2 regions of the Peribacillus sp. YIM B13482 genome follow, and region 1 is predicted to be linked to the other one. Evidence: riboswitches for the same ligand, from Rfam matches in the RefSeq annotation. Region 1 holds a riboswitch; the other holds the start of a gene.

Region 1 (7,920 bases):
CTCCTTTTATGCCCTCAATGAACTCAGTATCCGGACTTCCATAACCAAAACGTTCATCATGGATATTTTCATTGATCAACTCCATTTTGAAACTTTTCGCGGCGACGGAATCATCATTGCGACCCCGACCGGAAGCACCGCCTATAATAAATCGGTAAACGGGGCCGTTGTGGATCCGCTTCTCCCTTGTTTTCAAGTGAGCGAGCTCGCATCCATCAATAATAATTCCTATCGGACCCTAGGTTCTTCATTCATCCTAAGCGGCAATAGGACGTTGACCGTCCACCTTGAACAAAACGGGCCAAGCTACCCGATCATCGGAATGGACAATGAAGCATTAAGCATCAATCATGTTGAAAAGGTCAAGGTCCGGTTAAGCGGTAAAGTCATCAAGACCGTTAAGCTTAAGGATAATTCCTTTTGGGAAAAGGTGAAAAGGACCTTTCTTTGAACTAACTAATAAAGGTACCGGATATGTCCGGTACCTTTTATATATGGTAAAAATCTTTCGTATTTTGATAAAGGATTTCATAGACATCCTCAATTGGCAATCCTTTAATCGAAGCAATTTGACGAACACTTTCATGCATCATGCCCGGGTGCGTCCATTTCCCTTTGAAAACCCCTTCAAACGGCCATGGGCCATCCGTTTCAATCATCATCAGCTTAAGTGGGTATGCAAAAACCAATTCCTGTATTTCCCTCTCATAACAAACATCAGGTGTAATCGAAATGCGGTACCCCTTTTCGGCCATTCTTTCGACTGTCCTGATATCACCTTTAAACCAATGAAAGTGTGCCTTTGTGATTTGATGCTTATCCAAAAGGTCGCAAACGATGGGGGCATCGCCATAGACGGCATGAAGGATAACCGGCTTTTCAACCTCTTTAGCAAAAGCCAGCAACCTTTCCAGTATCTCTACATAACCTGACGTATCCATATTGGGATTTTCCTGCCTTAAGTAATACGGGAGTCCGATCTCACCTACAGCAACCATATTATGACGATGTTCCCGCATCCAATACAATAATTCGTTCACTTCCTCTTTACTCGGGAGGGGCTGCTCGGGATGAAAGCCGAAGGCAGGCTTAATTCGTGAATCTTTGAGTGAAAGCTGGTCATTGTTTATGGAAGAGGTTAAATTCATGGAAACTGTCACCAATGATTCCAAATGCACCTTTTCCATATCAGAGAGAATCTGCTTCTGTTCACTTTCATCATACCTATCCAAATGGATATGGCTGTCGATGATCTTCATTTTCAATTTCCTCCTGACTTAAGAAAGGGTTGGCTTTAGTGCGGCATATAACTCTCTCTTCAAATTTAAAAATTCATCACTTAGAAATTGTTCCTCACTTCTTGGCCTTGGAAATGGAACTTTCACTTCTTTGATGACAGCAGCCGGTTTTGCTGATAACACATAAATTCTATCTGAAAGGAAAACCGCTTCATCTATGCTGTGGGTAACAAAAAGCACAGATCTCCGATTTTGTTCCCAAACAGACAACAGCCATTTTTGCATTTCCAATCTTGTCAGTTCATCCAGAGCAGAAAAGGGTTCGTCCAGGCACATCAAGTCCTGTCGACTTAAGATGCTTCGAATGAAAGCGGCCCTTTGCTTCATGCCCCCAGATAGTTCATGCGGATATGCCTTCACATACTCTTCTAATCCAGCTTTCAACAAAAGGGCTTTTGCCATTTCTTTGTCTCTTATCCCAGCAAGCTCACTTCCAAGCAAAACATTATCCAACACCGTTCTCCAAGGTAAAAGGGATGGCTGCTGCGGCATATAGCTTATATGGCCCTTAAAGCCATTTATCTTTTTACCATCCAACGAAATGATGCCCTGATCCGGCTTCAGAATACCGCCTATCAAGTGGAACAACGTACTTTTACCGCTGCCAGATGGTCCTAGGATTGTGACAAATTCCCCATCATCTACATGGAAATTCATATTCTCTAAAATATTCTGTTTACCATCGAAAGAAAAGGAGACATCTTTAATTTCCAGCATCATCCCTTTCACCCTCCTTTCTCTTCCATGAAACTAAATATTTCTCCAGGAATGTGATGATTCCAAAAAAGAGAAGGCTCATTCCCATAATGATGAAAATGGCAACAAACACCCGATCTGTCCGAAACGCGGAGGAAGCGAGCGTCATATAAACACCAATCCCCGATTTAGCCCCAAGCCATTCCGAAATAACCGCACCCATTATACTATAGGTGGCCGAAATTTTTAGGCCTGAGAAAATGAACGGGATCGAGTGGGGAAGTTCCAGCTTCCAAAATAACTGGTTTTTCCCCGCTCCCATCATCTTGAAATAATGCTTAAGTTCGTAAGGTGTCTGGCGAAAACCGTCCAATGAAGCAACCGCAACCGGAAAAAAACATACGAGTGAAATCACAATTAACTTAGGCAGCATGCCAAAGCCAAACCAGATCACTAAAAGCGGTGCCAAAACTATGATTGGTATATTTTGCGAGAGTATGAGCAGAGGATAAACCGCGTCCTTCACACCTGGAAACAGGTGTAAGATTGCAGCAATCAATAAACCGATACAGCTTCCAATAAGAAAACCCGATAACGCAAGCTCAGTTGTTGATATAAGGTGTCCAAAAAGATTACGGGACGACTCAATTCCTTCAATGAAAATGGCTGATGGAGCGGGAAGCAGCCATTTTTCAACCTTTAATAAGACTGTCATTGATTCCCATACTATCAGCAAACATAATAAAAGAAAGAAGGGAGCCCCCTTCTTCCAAATTCCCCTTTTGATCATGCCCGATATTTCTCCGTTAACGTATCCATCGTAATCCCGCTTGGCTGATATAGTATCTTCACTTGGGAAATGACATTCGGCGAGCCTAATTCAATCATTCTTACATTCATTTTTTCTATCACGGCAAAAAGCTCGGATAGCTCACCCTCCATTGTTGTTTCTAGCGGGTGAACCTCATACTTGACACCTGATTCATCAATGATCTTGATTGCTTCATCGACCATGGGGATGACATTTTCCCCTTTAGGAATGATTTGTATACTAATTAATGAATTGGCCATTGTATTTCCTCCTATTTTGGTAAAAATTCATTGGTAAATGCCTTTTCAGGATTGAAATCACCTTCAAGAAGCTTATTTTCCTTCATCCAATCACTATAATTCTTCCAGATTTCAAGCTTTTGTTCACCCCAACGCGGAGCATCATCCTGATACTTATCTGCAAGCCACTCCTGGCTTTTCTTCACTAGTTTTGGATCTAGATCAGGTGCAGACTTAATTAATATGTCCGCTGCATCATCAGGATTCTTAATTGCAAACTGGTACCCTTTCGAAGCTGCATGAACGAATGCTTTAACAGTCTCAGGATCCTCTTTAATCATCTTTTCATTTGTTGTCAAAACAGGCGTATAGTAATCAAGCTTATCAGAGTATTCGGTTAAGTAAACCATATTAAGCTTTTCATTCCGCAACTCAGCCTCGATACCTGTCCACCCATAATAAATCCAGGCGAAATCTATATCCCTTTTAACCGAAGTGAAAAAATCTGTGTCCCCTGTATTCACTATATCCACTTTATTTACATCGGCATTTTCTTTTTTCATAAGTGAATCAATAATGGCCTTTTCAACTGGAGACCCCCAGCCACCATACGTTTTCCCTTCAAAATCCTTGGGAGTTTTAATGTTTTTTGCCGCAGGTGAAGCGAATCCAGAGGTATTATGCTGGATGACAGCAGCTAGCGAAACAATCGGAACGCCTTGCACGCGGGCCTGCGTAATGCCCTCCTGGTAGCTCACGCCAAATTCAGATTTCCCTGAAGCCACAAGTTTATCAGCTCCAGCTTCGCCTGGCATGATAATTTCCACATCCAGACCTTGTTCTTTGAAATACCCTTTTTCCTTGGCTACATACAATCCTGTATGGTTTGTATTCGGTGTCCAATCAAGCACGACCGATACCTTTTTTAATTCTTTATTGCCTTCTTTTTTAGATGATTCTTCTTTTTCATTAGTTCCGCCTGCCCCACATCCAGCCAAAAGGAACAACGAAGTTAACAGTGGTAAGAATTTATTCAAACTATTATCCTCCTACACATCATATAAGATCCATATGCCGAAACCATAATGAGGCGCCAGGGTCCATTCCAATACCGGTAAAAAAACAAAAAACGCCCGAAGATGAATTCGGACGCTTAACATACAAAACAGAAAGTCAGTAATAATATGTTCCCTCCGCTGGCATCATCCAGATCAGGTTCAAAGAGTCAGCATCTAAAGGACGCAATCTCAGCCAGCAGTACTGGCCCCCCTACATTTCTCGCACATATGAACTTTTCTCTCCCATTATATCAATTCATGGGGAAAAAGGAATACTAATTTGCTTCTTCTCATTAATTGGAAAGGTTTCCCTTGCGTTAAAGGATATCTAGCAAAACATCATGCCATTCCAATCATTCTCGTTTACGTGCCTGACACGTTCAAAGAGTCATTTCCTTGCAGGTATTCATATAATGAGCATAACCTGTGGACATTTTTTGTGTACTGGTTTTATAAGCCCTTAATTTCAAAAGCAAAAGGTGGATATGATCATGATAAAGATTAATCACAAATTATTAGATGTCAGTCACATCCAACCAGGTATAGCATCTGCTAAATCGCTTGAAATTCTCCAATTGCTAGCGGAAGATTCTAACATTTTTGAATATCGGAGCTTTGGATACCTTAATTTCGATATACAACTGAGGCACCGAGTCATCGAGGCAGCTTTTGCGTTGGATAAAAGTGATGCAGAATTTTCCACACTTGAGGAATCGGCATCCAATAAACAATATTGGCGCCTTTCAAAGGATGGCACTTTTACCCTTCAGCCAGGGATTGCCCCTCATGTTGCACTCCTGGACATTTTCTTGAATGGAACGCTTTACGCTTTCGAATGCGGTACAGCGATAGTCGTCACTTTTTTAAAGGCCATTTTGGATTTAATCGGCCCTAGGAATTTCGACTATCTTTTTTCAAGCCTATTTCTATATGACTGGCGCCCTCCGAAGAATATGGCTCTTCATGTTCATCAAGGAACGGATTATTTACCAGGGGATTGCCTTTACTTCAAAAACCCTGATCACGATGAGGAAACACCTGAATGGCAAGGTGAGAATGCAATATTATTAGGAGAAGACCTCTTTTATGGCCACGGGATCGGGATTACCAATGCACAGGGTATCATCGATGAACTAAATAGCAATAGAAAGCCGAATGCCGCCATCTCAGCATTCCTGACAAAGCATATCATTAGCCTGGATAGTTCCTACTATAGACAATTCCAACCAACTATCTCCCGTGCAAAGCCCGTTCACGGTCTTGTCAGCCTATCTGATTTGATTGTTTCTGAAATAGGTCCGAGGATTTATCTTTCATGACTCAAGCAATTCTCCTGCCGTAAAACCGGTTTCTTTAAATATAGGCAAAAAAAATGCTTGGGGATGGAACCACCAAGCATTTTTTCTTATTCACGCACCGATGTTCCCTTTGCCTTTAAACCTGCGTGCACTTGCCTGACCCCATTTCGTAATGGATAGTGTATAAACAGCCAAGGCTGACCATATGAACAAAAAGGCTAAAAGATGCGCTTTTGTAAAACTTTCGTGATAGACGAATACCCCGATCAGTAAGGATAAGGTCGGAGCGATATACTGAAAAATCCCAAGCATCGATAACGGGATCTTCTCCGCCCCCTTTGCAAAATATAAAAGAGGCAAGGCCGTAACAATCCCACCGCCCACCAACAGCAAGCTTGTGCTTCCTGCTGTAAAGAATTGCATTTCTGATTGGTTCATCAAGTATATCAGGTAACCCAGGGCAAGAGGCGTTACCATCATCGTTTCGAGCGTCAGCCCGATCGCCGATTCGGCTTTGATCATTTTTTTTGCCAGGCCGTATAATCCAAAGGTCATGGCCAAAACAAGAGAGACCCACGGGATCGTACCGAAATGAATGCCTAGGATCAAGACCCCGATTCCTGCAAGCAGGAACGACATGATCTGTGCCCCGCTCAATTTTTCTTTTAAAACTATCACTCCCAATAGTACACTGACTAGCGGATTGATATAATATCCAAGGCTCGTGTCAAGGATCCGTCCTGAGTTAACGGCCCAGATGAACACTCCCCAATTAGCTGTAACGAGCAGTGAGGCCGTTAGTAACGCCGCAAAGAGTTTGGGATTTCCCAATATGTTTTTGACATAATCAAGAAACGCTTGTCGTTTTTTCATGAACATCAATAAAACCAGCATGAAGACGAAAGACCATAATACCCTCTGAGCCAAGATTTCTGTAGCTCCGACTCCCTGAAGGAACTTCCAGTAAATTGGCACGACTCCCCACATCATATAAGAAAGGGCTGCATAGATCGCCCCTTCTTTTTGTTCATCCACTTTCATAACCTGCCTTCTTTCCATTAATTCCTTTATCGAATTCTAACTATTTTGCGTATCCATTTCTTTTTTTGCAACTGTTATTTTTTATCATACATGATTCTGTCATCTATGACCGTCATGACCGCCTCAACTTTCAGGAGATCATCCGGCACAACAGCAAAGACATCCAGATTAAACACGGTAAAATCTGCATCGTACCCTTTGATGATCTGACCGCGGCGTTTTTCCTGGCCGATAGCTGCAGCACTCCCTTTTGTATAAAGTGCGAAGGCATCATGAACGGAGAGCCTTTCATCCAAGCCATATACGGTACTGTCCTCACTGTTGATTTTCGTCCTTGTGACAGCAGCATGGATGCCCAAAATTGGATTTAATGGCTCTATAGGCGCATCTGACCCTCCTGCACAAATGATGCCCATATTCAAATAGGTTTTCCAGGCATAGGAGGAATCCAATAGATTGGCTGGAACCTTTTCTTCCACCCACGGAAAATCGGACGTGACGAAACCTGGTTGGATATCAAATATGACCTGCAGTTTTGCCGCCCGCTCCAGCAGCTCCGGCCGGACGATCTGCGCATGGATGAGCCGGTCCCTCTGTCCCTCTTTTGGGGGGATGGCTTCAATTGCATTCAAGACGTATTCAAAAGCGAGATCGCCAATGGCATGGACAGCAATCGGCATTCCGGCATCCCTTGCTTTTTTCACCCATTCCTGAAGCTCATGCTCAGTGAATATCGCGACACCGTTCGTATCCCTTTGATCTGCATAGGGTTCGCTTAACAGGGCTGTGCGTCCGCCTAAGGAGCCGTCGGTAAATATCTTCATGCTGTCGAACTTGATATATCGCGTACCTTCTTGATAGCTGCCGCCTGCTTTCAGCATTTCTTCTAACGCTTCGTGATGGACGAGTAAATTGGCGCGAAAGGCCATTTCCCTGTCCTCGATTACCGATTTAAACGCCTGATATGTCGGAAGGAAGCCATTATAGTAATGGAGGTCTTCAGTATGTCCGCCAGTCAAACCTAGCTTATATGCGTCTTCTATGGCCTCTATGAGTGCGTTTTCGATATACTCTTGGTCAATGCCAGGAAGGCTGTCTAAAATCAGGTTCTGCGCCTGGTTTTCTTTAAATAAACCATTTAACCGACCTTCTGGATAGCGGCAGATCACCCCGCCTGACGGTTCTTTTATATCTTCTTTAATACCCGCTTCCAAAAGGGCGCAGGAATTGACCACCAAGGCATGGCGGCAGATCCTTTTCAATACGATGGGATGTTCTGTCGATATCGCGTCAAGCTCATCCCGTAAAATCAATTCAGGACTGGGCCATTCATTTTCATTCCACCCTTCGGCAACAATCCACTTTCCAGCAGGGGTCTTTGAGCACTTTTCCTTCAAGGCATTCATGATGGACTCCCTGCTATCCATCAAAGAGAGGTCTAGACGAAGCAGTCTTTCACCATGCCCGACCAAATGAAGG
Region 2 (7,920 bases), on a different contig from region 1:
GCGGCCAAATGCATAAGGAGCTACTTCATATTCCTGGAATACGAGATAGATCCCCCCATTTGTATAATAGAACTGTGAATCCTTATTGACGGGAACATCGCTCTGTTTTTTAACATAAAAACTATCTCTTTTCCTCATGTAGTCAAAAGCATATTTCTGCACCTTCGTATATTTCACTTTGGATGTGAGGATTTCACTGATTTTCACCTGTTTACCGGAAGACACTTTAAAATTATAGGATGTTGTGTATCCCATTCCATGAGCTCCACCGCTATAGGAGTAATCGTCAATAAGAATGCTTAGCTTTTCATCCTGGTTGAATTTCACTTTATACGAAATACTGTAACTATACTGGCAAGTGTATGGGGATTCTTTGCACCATTCCTCATTTTTATCTTTTTCCCTATCCTTTTTTGCTTGCAGATAAAAGGAATAGGCATCCTTGGCATGCTTAGTTAACACCTGATTAATTTTATCCTGAGCTGCTTTACTTTTTAGTCCTGATACTTGCGGATACGACAAGTCACTAATATTTTTATACTTTTTCTTGGTTATCTTCACATTGCTAAATTTTAAATATTTAGTAGATACATAGGCTTTTTTTCCATTGTACCGAATTTCCGACCAGCCGGATTTTGTTTTCGAATAAACGGTTACGGCTTTCCCTTTCTCCAACGATCCTACTTTTTTATAGCTGGTGCCGGGACCACTTCTAACAGATAAAGGGGAATTCTTCGTGTTTACCGTTGCGTTTTCTGTAGTGGCTGCGGAGACAAAGTCGATTTTTATCAGTAAAAAAGAGATGCATGTAAAAGTTAATGCGACAGCAAGGAAAATCTTAGTGAAATTCTTGGATAGCATTCAATTACCACCTTTGTATAATTTTTACATTACCTATTATATAAGTTGGTGGATCAAATAGAAAGTTAATTTTATAATTCAAAAGCTAAAGAGGAGAAAGAAATGAAAATTGGTTTAGTACGGCATTTTAAGGTGGCACATGAATTCCCTACTGGGAAATCTGTGACGGCGGATGATATGAAGCAATGGTTTGTGGACTATGATGCAGCGGATATTATTTATGGAACGACTTTACTTGGCGTGGAGGAATGGCAGGAATGTTATTGCAGTGATATGTCGAGAGCTGTCAAGACAGCGGAACATATTTATCCAGGTACGGTTCATCGGATGGAGGAGCTGCGGGAAATACCTTCTCCCCCTCTCAAAGGGAAGGTGAAGCTGCCGTTCATCCTTTGGGCCATCTGGATTCGCTGCTGCTCGCAGTTCAACAAGGAGACAAGGGCGGAAATTAAGATCGCCGAACGAAGGATCAATAAAGTATTGGATGAAGTTTTTGCAAAGGGGGAAAGGGATGTTCTGATCGTGAGTCATGCCGCCCTAATGGTTTATATGAGGAAAGAGCTGATCCGACGGGGGTTCACCGGTCCAAAATTCAAGATTGCCGGTAATGGAAAGCTGTATGTATTCGAAAGATGATAAGTCAAAAATATAGGGTTTCCCACGATAGAAGGTAAGTCTGGTATATTGAACATTTTGCTTAAGAAAGATGCAGGCCTTTTCCGATTAGTTATTCTTTTTCCGTTGGTTGTGGTTTATTATTGTAATAGTGTAATTTTTACGAATTCAATAATAGGGAAAGAGGTTGGACAATTTGGTGAAGGCAGTTTTTTTTGATTTAGATGATACATTACTATGGGATCAGAAAAGTGTAAAAGAGGCTTTTGTGGCCACATGTGAAGTGGCTAAGGAGAAATATGATTTAAATGTCGACGAGTTTGAAGAAGCGGTTCGGAAGGAAGCGCGTGAGCTTTATTCTTCTTACGATACCTATGAATTTACACAAATGATCGGAATCAACCCATTTGAAGGACTGTGGGGAAATTTTCAGGATGATCATGATGAATTCCGGAAGATGGCCGTGATTGCACCAAATTATCGGAAAGAAGCATGGACGAGAGGCTTGAAGGCATTAGGGATCGATGACCCGGCATTTGGGCTCGAACTGGCAGAACGTTTCCCTGCAGAGAGACGTAAAAAGCCATTTATTTATGAAGAATCATTCCGTGTGTTAGATGAATTAAAAGGGAAGTACAAAATGCTATTGTTGACAAACGGTTCTCCTGAACTCCAAAATACTAAACTTGAAATTACACCTGAACTAGTTCCTTATTTCGATCAAATCGTCATTTCTGGAGCTTTTGGACGAGGTAAACCGGATGCCTCCATTTTTGAGCATGCTTTGGAGATCATGGAACTTGATAAGGATGAAGTATTGATGGTCGGCGATAATTTAATGACGGATATCCTTGGAGCATCACGGGTAGGTATAAAGTCGGTTTGGATAAATCGCCATGATAAGGAACGGAATGAAGTGCTTCCAACCTATGAAATCAAGCATTTAGAGGAGCTTTTCCCAATCCTTGAGAGCCTGGAAAATTAATTGGTGATCCTTCTCCAAGTAACGAATTTGGAGAGAGTGACCTAAAGTATTAGGACTTTCAAATTATATACAGAATGAAAAGGGTGATATATAGTTACCCTGTAATCAATTAAATTATTCAGACTAGGGGTGTCCAATAACAGTTGGGCTGAGAGAGAAGCGCTTATGCTTCTTAACCCTCAGGACCTGATCTGGTTCATACCAGCGTGGGGAAGTTAGAATCTACTAAACAATGACATTTCATTTGGTCATTTCTGTAGTCATACTAACGTTAGCCGGGTCTTAAATATGAGATCCGGTTTTTTCGTGCGAAATGGATTGGATTTTGTCCTTTTTAAATGAACTTAAAAAGGAGAAATGAAATCATGATGAGTAATTCAGTAAATGACATGAACGTTTCAATTATGTCCAGTTTTGCCGGGAGTAAAAAAGTGTATGTTGAGGGATCGAGACCTGATATTAAAGTACCTATGCGTGAAATTAAACTAAGTCCCACTACAGGTGCATTCGGCGAAGAGGAGAATCCGCCTTTGCGGGTTTATGACACAAGCGGTTCATATACGGATTCAGAATATCCCATTGATATTCATAAAGGCCTTGCCCCGATTAGACGCAATTGGGTCTTGGAACGTGAAGACGTTGAAGAGTATGAAGGACGTGAAATAAAACCCGAAGATAATGGGTATAAAAAAGTGGAGTCACAATCCAAAGCTGAAATTTTTCCGGGATTGAAAAGAAAGCCATTGCGTGCAATGAAAGGGAAAAACGTAACCCAGCTTCATTATGCCCGTAAAGGTATCATCACCCCAGAAATGGAGTTCATTTCAATCAGGGAAAATGTTGCCCCTGAGTTTGTAAGAGAAGAGGTAGCTAGCGGTAGGGCGATCATTCCGGCAAATATTAACCATCCTGAAAGTGAGCCAATGATCATCGGACGTAATTTTCATGTGAAAATAAATGCGAATATAGGAAACTCAGCTGTTAGTTCATCGATCGAAGATGAAGTGGAGAAAATGACTTGGGCTACACGTTGGGGAGCCGACAACATAATGGATTTATCCACCGGAAAGAATATTCACACGACCCGGGAATGGATTATCAGGAATTCACCAGTGCCAGTTGGGACGGTTCCAATATATCAAGCATTGGAAAAAGTGAATGGAGTCGCGGAAGATTTAAATTGGGAAGTTTTTCGGGATACATTAATCGAGCAGGCCGAGCAAGGTGTCGATTACTTCACCATACACGCTGGTGTGCTTTTGCGGTACATCCCTTTAACAGCAAAGCGAGTTACGGGAATTGTTTCACGAGGGGGGTCCATCATGGCACAATGGTGCTTGGCCCACCACCAAGAAAGCTTCCTCTATACTCACTTTGAAGAGATTTGTGAAATCATGAAGGCATATGATGTTTCTTTCTCATTAGGTGACGGCCTCCGTCCTGGATCCATTGCAGATGCAAACGATGAGGCGCAATTTGCTGAATTGGAAACACTGGGGGAACTGACGAAGATTGCTTGGAAGCACGATGTTCAAGTCATGGTGGAAGGACCCGGTCACGTACCGATGCATTTGATTAAAGAAAATATGGATAAGCAGCTGGAAGTCTGTCAAGAAGCTCCATTCTATACCTTAGGACCTTTAACAACGGATATAGCTCCTGGATACGATCATATTACTTCTGCGATTGGTGCTGCAATGATTGGATGGTTTGGAACTGCCATGTTATGTTATGTGACACCGAAAGAGCATTTGGGACTTCCGAATAAAGAGGATGTTCGAGTAGGGGTCATTACTTATAAAATTGCAGCCCACGCAGCTGACCTTGCAAAGGGCCATAAGGATGCACAAAAACGGGATGATGCCCTTTCGAAGGCTAGATTCGAATTTCGTTGGAGAGATCAGTTCAATCTTTCTCTCGACCCTGAAAGGGCGGTTGAATATCACGACGAAACTCTTCCGGCTGAAGGTGCCAAAACAGCCCATTTCTGTTCAATGTGCGGACCTAAATTCTGCAGTATGAGAATCTCCCAGGACATCCGTGATTTGGCAAAAGAAAAGGGCCTGGGTTTTGAGTCGGTAATCGATGAAGGGCTTAAAGAAAAAGCGAATGAATTTAGGAAAACGGACGGAGAAATCTATCAATGATTCGGACGAAAGGGAGAATTCGATGAATCGGGTAATCCAGATAAAAGTTGAAATGAAACAGTTGGAAACTCAATTGGAACAGCTAAAAAGAGAGCTGAACATTTTTCGGGAGAATTGTAATCATGAATTTGTAAAAAATGATTATAGTCAACAATGTACAAAGTGCTACTTAATCGAAAGTCTGCAATGGTAGTGATTCCTTAATCGTCCTTTCGTTATCGGAATTAATCCCTTAATCATGTGGGGCATTCAATCATAAAGTCAACATGATTAAGGGGATATTTCATTACAAACTTGTTTTATTAATATGAAGAGGGGGAGGGACCAGCCATCCTTTTTCCTTATTTAATCTTAGGAAATGAGCACCCAATGCTGCTTTTTTTGCATTGAATTGTGCGAACATCACTGCGATATCTTCGCGGATGCATTGACCCATGATCTGGCTGCAAGCAACTAATCCTGCATTAATATCGATTGATACTGAAGCAGAGATTTCAGGATCTTGAAGACGTGCCCCAACGGGAATATCCTCTAAATTAGCTTTAGGCCTTTCAGGTGGTGATGGAGGCAGTCCTACGTTATTTTCTTTTAATAATAATTCAATTTGGTCATTTTCCTGTTTCCCTTGATTTATTACTTCTACAAGTAATTTATGCAGGTCCTTGTCACCAGTGTGATTGAGCATTGTTTGATGACATGCAATTAACCCTTTTGTTGTTAGAAATGCCCATGTACCAAATACCTCTCCGTAATGCATAGGCTCTTCTTTTGGGTTTCCGCTTAAAATTCCCATAACCATCCTCCTTGAACTATTTTACGCATTTAAGTTACCCTGTACTAATCCTGAATCCATGAGTTAATGTTTGGAAATGTTAGAGGGTAATTTAGCCTTTTATTCCTTGTAGCCATTCTTGATAACATTCATCACAGAGCATTTCATTTCTATCCGTGTCAGTAACTTGAAATGTTACGACATGGATTTTTTTTTCTTCCGTGTCATCAGTACAATAGAAGCATTTATGAGTCATTTGAAATCCTCCCATACATATAAAGTGTTTATAGTTTAGAACATCAGGCTTTTTTTATACAGACAACATGATGTAGGGCGGAAGAGTTTAAATTGAATAATCCTGTTGGTTTTTAACATACTAAGCTTGTTCACATCATTGATGAAACGAGGAGGGAAATAAAATGCAAAATCAAAATCAACAAGGTCAAGTACACCAGAACATGCAAACGGGTGCTATTCCCCCACAAATGAATCACGGTGGTCACGAAGTATTCGATGTACATGAAGTGTTGTCGGGAACGATTGGAACTTTAAACACTTACATGCTTTTGCGTCAGCATGCTCAGGATCAGGAATTGATGGACATTCTGGATCGTCAATATCAGTTCATCCAAGATGAATATAATATTTCATTGGAGTGCTTCCAAACGGGTCAAGATCCTTCTAAACCAACCCAGAGCTACAAAATGAATCAAGGTAATGATTTTATATATGGATTGACACCAACCCAGCCAAAGAAACCTTTGCAATCCGTGTCGGAAATTACAGATGAGTGCATTGCAGGCTTGATGCTTGGAGCTGTTAAGTCTGCAGCATCCATGAAAGCGATGGCAGCGCTTGAAATAACGAATCCGGTGGTTCGCCGTGTGTTTGCAGATTCCGTTCCGAACTGCATTGAAATGGCATATGAGATTTCGTTATATCAAAACAAACATCATTACTACCAAGTTCCACAGCTTGCACAGCAGGATATGCAACAAATGATGAATTCATATGCACCCGCACAAGGAAATAACAACATTAGTCATTAAATGACATGGTTTTTGGATTCCTTTGTCAAACATAAAGAAGGGGTAGGACAAATTGTCCTATCCCTTCTTTATCATTGTTTCATCTGATTTATTTCCTGAATGCATTCCTGGACGAGGGTTACAGCCTGACTCATGGTGGCTCCTCCGCCAAATGCTGCGGTCACACCAATGGCTTCAAGAATGTCTTGTTCGGAACAGCCTTGATCAAGACATCCTTTAGTATGATAGATAATACAATATTCATCTTGCGAATATAAGCTTATTCCTAGTGCGATAAGCTGTTTTTCTTTCTTGGATAATTGTCCTTCTTTAAAGCACTCTTCCGTAAACGAATTGAATTTCTCAGCTAAATCAGGCATTTTATGCGTAAAGGCACCGATTCCAGCTTTATAATCACGAAGAGCATTTTCAGTAGAATTGTTAGCTTCAAATTCCATTTTCCATTCAGCTCCATCCTAAATTTTTTTCATCAAAAATTAGTATGAGCTAAACAATGAACGATTAAACAGAAACACAGGAGTTTACCGAAGTAATCATAGAACCGTCCTTCCTACAAGGCAAGTGATCCCTTAGGCCGGGTGGCTTTGAACCATTGATAGCATAGGATGCAGATAAGTGTAACGTCGATGGCATCACCGGCATAGTACATTAACATTCCTCCATTTTCCGCTTGTTCCTTGGTGACTCCGCTTGGAGGATGGGCAAAAATATATTTAGAAAGGATATCATGGCCGGCCAGTGAAATTGTAAATATGATAGCTCGAAACATGAAGCTGAACCTGTGGGGCGCAGGGTCCATATAAATCATAGACGCAGTGAATAGATAACCCGCTATGAACACGTGAAAATGCACTAATGCATGTAGAAGGGCACTTTGATGCATCAACCCATATAACCCAGTCGTATAAAGTATCCAGAGTCCCCCAATATTTAGCGCGGAAGCAATGGTTGGATTACTTAAAATACGCAGCGGCCAACTTTTCAACAACTTTGAAAGGCGTCTTGCTGATTGTACATCAAGTGTTCGCAGTGCAAGAGTAATGGGAGCAGCAAGCACGAGTAGGATGGGTGCAATCATTCCAAGCAGTAAATGACCAACCATATGCGCAGTGAAGTCCATATGCGCGCGATTGGCTATGGGGCCAATGATTGCAGAAGCTGCACAGATGATGCCAAGGATCCATAAGAACGTACGGTATAAGGGCCATTTTTGATAGCGGCGGCTCGAAATTACGACAGCTGCAATATAGATCACTATAATAAGCGCGGGTAGAATTAATAAAATCGATTCAAAGAGAGCTCCATTATCATTTTGAATATGACCATTACTGTGCATAGCGGCCTTCTGCTTTCATTTTAAGTAAGCTGCGCCGAGTTCGAATGATAAGGGAAATGCCGATCAAAATCATGACAGTGGCTGCAATGTTCCAAATCAAGTCGTATGGGAGAATATCGACATTGTAACGGATCTGATGAAGACGCATGAGCTTG

Evidence for each region. A riboswitch is a leader RNA that binds a small molecule or an ion and turns the genes downstream of it on or off. The one in region 1 is predicted to bind thiamine pyrophosphate.
Region 2: linked by a shared signal. The riboswitch ahead of thiC (phosphomethylpyrimidine synthase ThiC) and the one ahead of ACFX4L_RS02450 (ABC transporter substrate-binding protein) in region 1 are both predicted to bind thiamine pyrophosphate.

Annotation. Positions count from the first base shown of each region.
Region 1 is NZ_JBHZPF010000002.1:182,761-190,680, forward strand. It holds gene ACFX4L_RS02425 (NAD kinase) at 1-451, shown strand, start outside; gene ACFX4L_RS02430 (TatD family hydrolase) at 489-1,259, opposite strand; gene ACFX4L_RS02435 (ABC transporter ATP-binding protein) at 1,278-2,018, opposite strand; gene ACFX4L_RS02440 (ABC transporter permease) at 2,002-2,784, opposite strand; gene ACFX4L_RS02445 (thiamine-binding protein) at 2,781-3,065, opposite strand; gene ACFX4L_RS02450 (ABC transporter substrate-binding protein) at 3,077-4,081, opposite strand; TPP riboswitch at 4,216-4,325, opposite strand; gene ACFX4L_RS02455 (protein-glutamine gamma-glutamyltransferase) at 4,594-5,421, shown strand; gene rarD (EamA family transporter RarD) at 5,512-6,441, opposite strand; gene ACFX4L_RS02465 (amidohydrolase) at 6,516-7,920, opposite strand, start outside.
Region 2 is NZ_JBHZPF010000021.1:48,732-56,651, reverse strand. It holds gene ACFX4L_RS12255 (PdaC/SigV domain-containing protein) at 1-861, opposite strand, end outside; gene ACFX4L_RS12250 (histidine phosphatase family protein) at 964-1,497, shown strand; gene ACFX4L_RS12245 (HAD family hydrolase) at 1,673-2,461, shown strand; TPP riboswitch at 2,577-2,691, shown strand; gene thiC (phosphomethylpyrimidine synthase ThiC) at 2,827-4,608, shown strand; gene ACFX4L_RS12235 (DUF3231 family protein) at 4,895-5,401, opposite strand; gene ACFX4L_RS12230 (hypothetical protein) at 5,493-5,636, opposite strand; gene ACFX4L_RS12225 (spore coat protein) at 5,800-6,429, shown strand; gene ACFX4L_RS12220 (carboxymuconolactone decarboxylase family protein) at 6,501-6,866, opposite strand; gene ACFX4L_RS12215 (cytochrome c oxidase assembly protein) at 6,980-7,765, opposite strand; gene ACFX4L_RS12210 (DUF2243 domain-containing protein) at 7,755-7,920, opposite strand, start outside.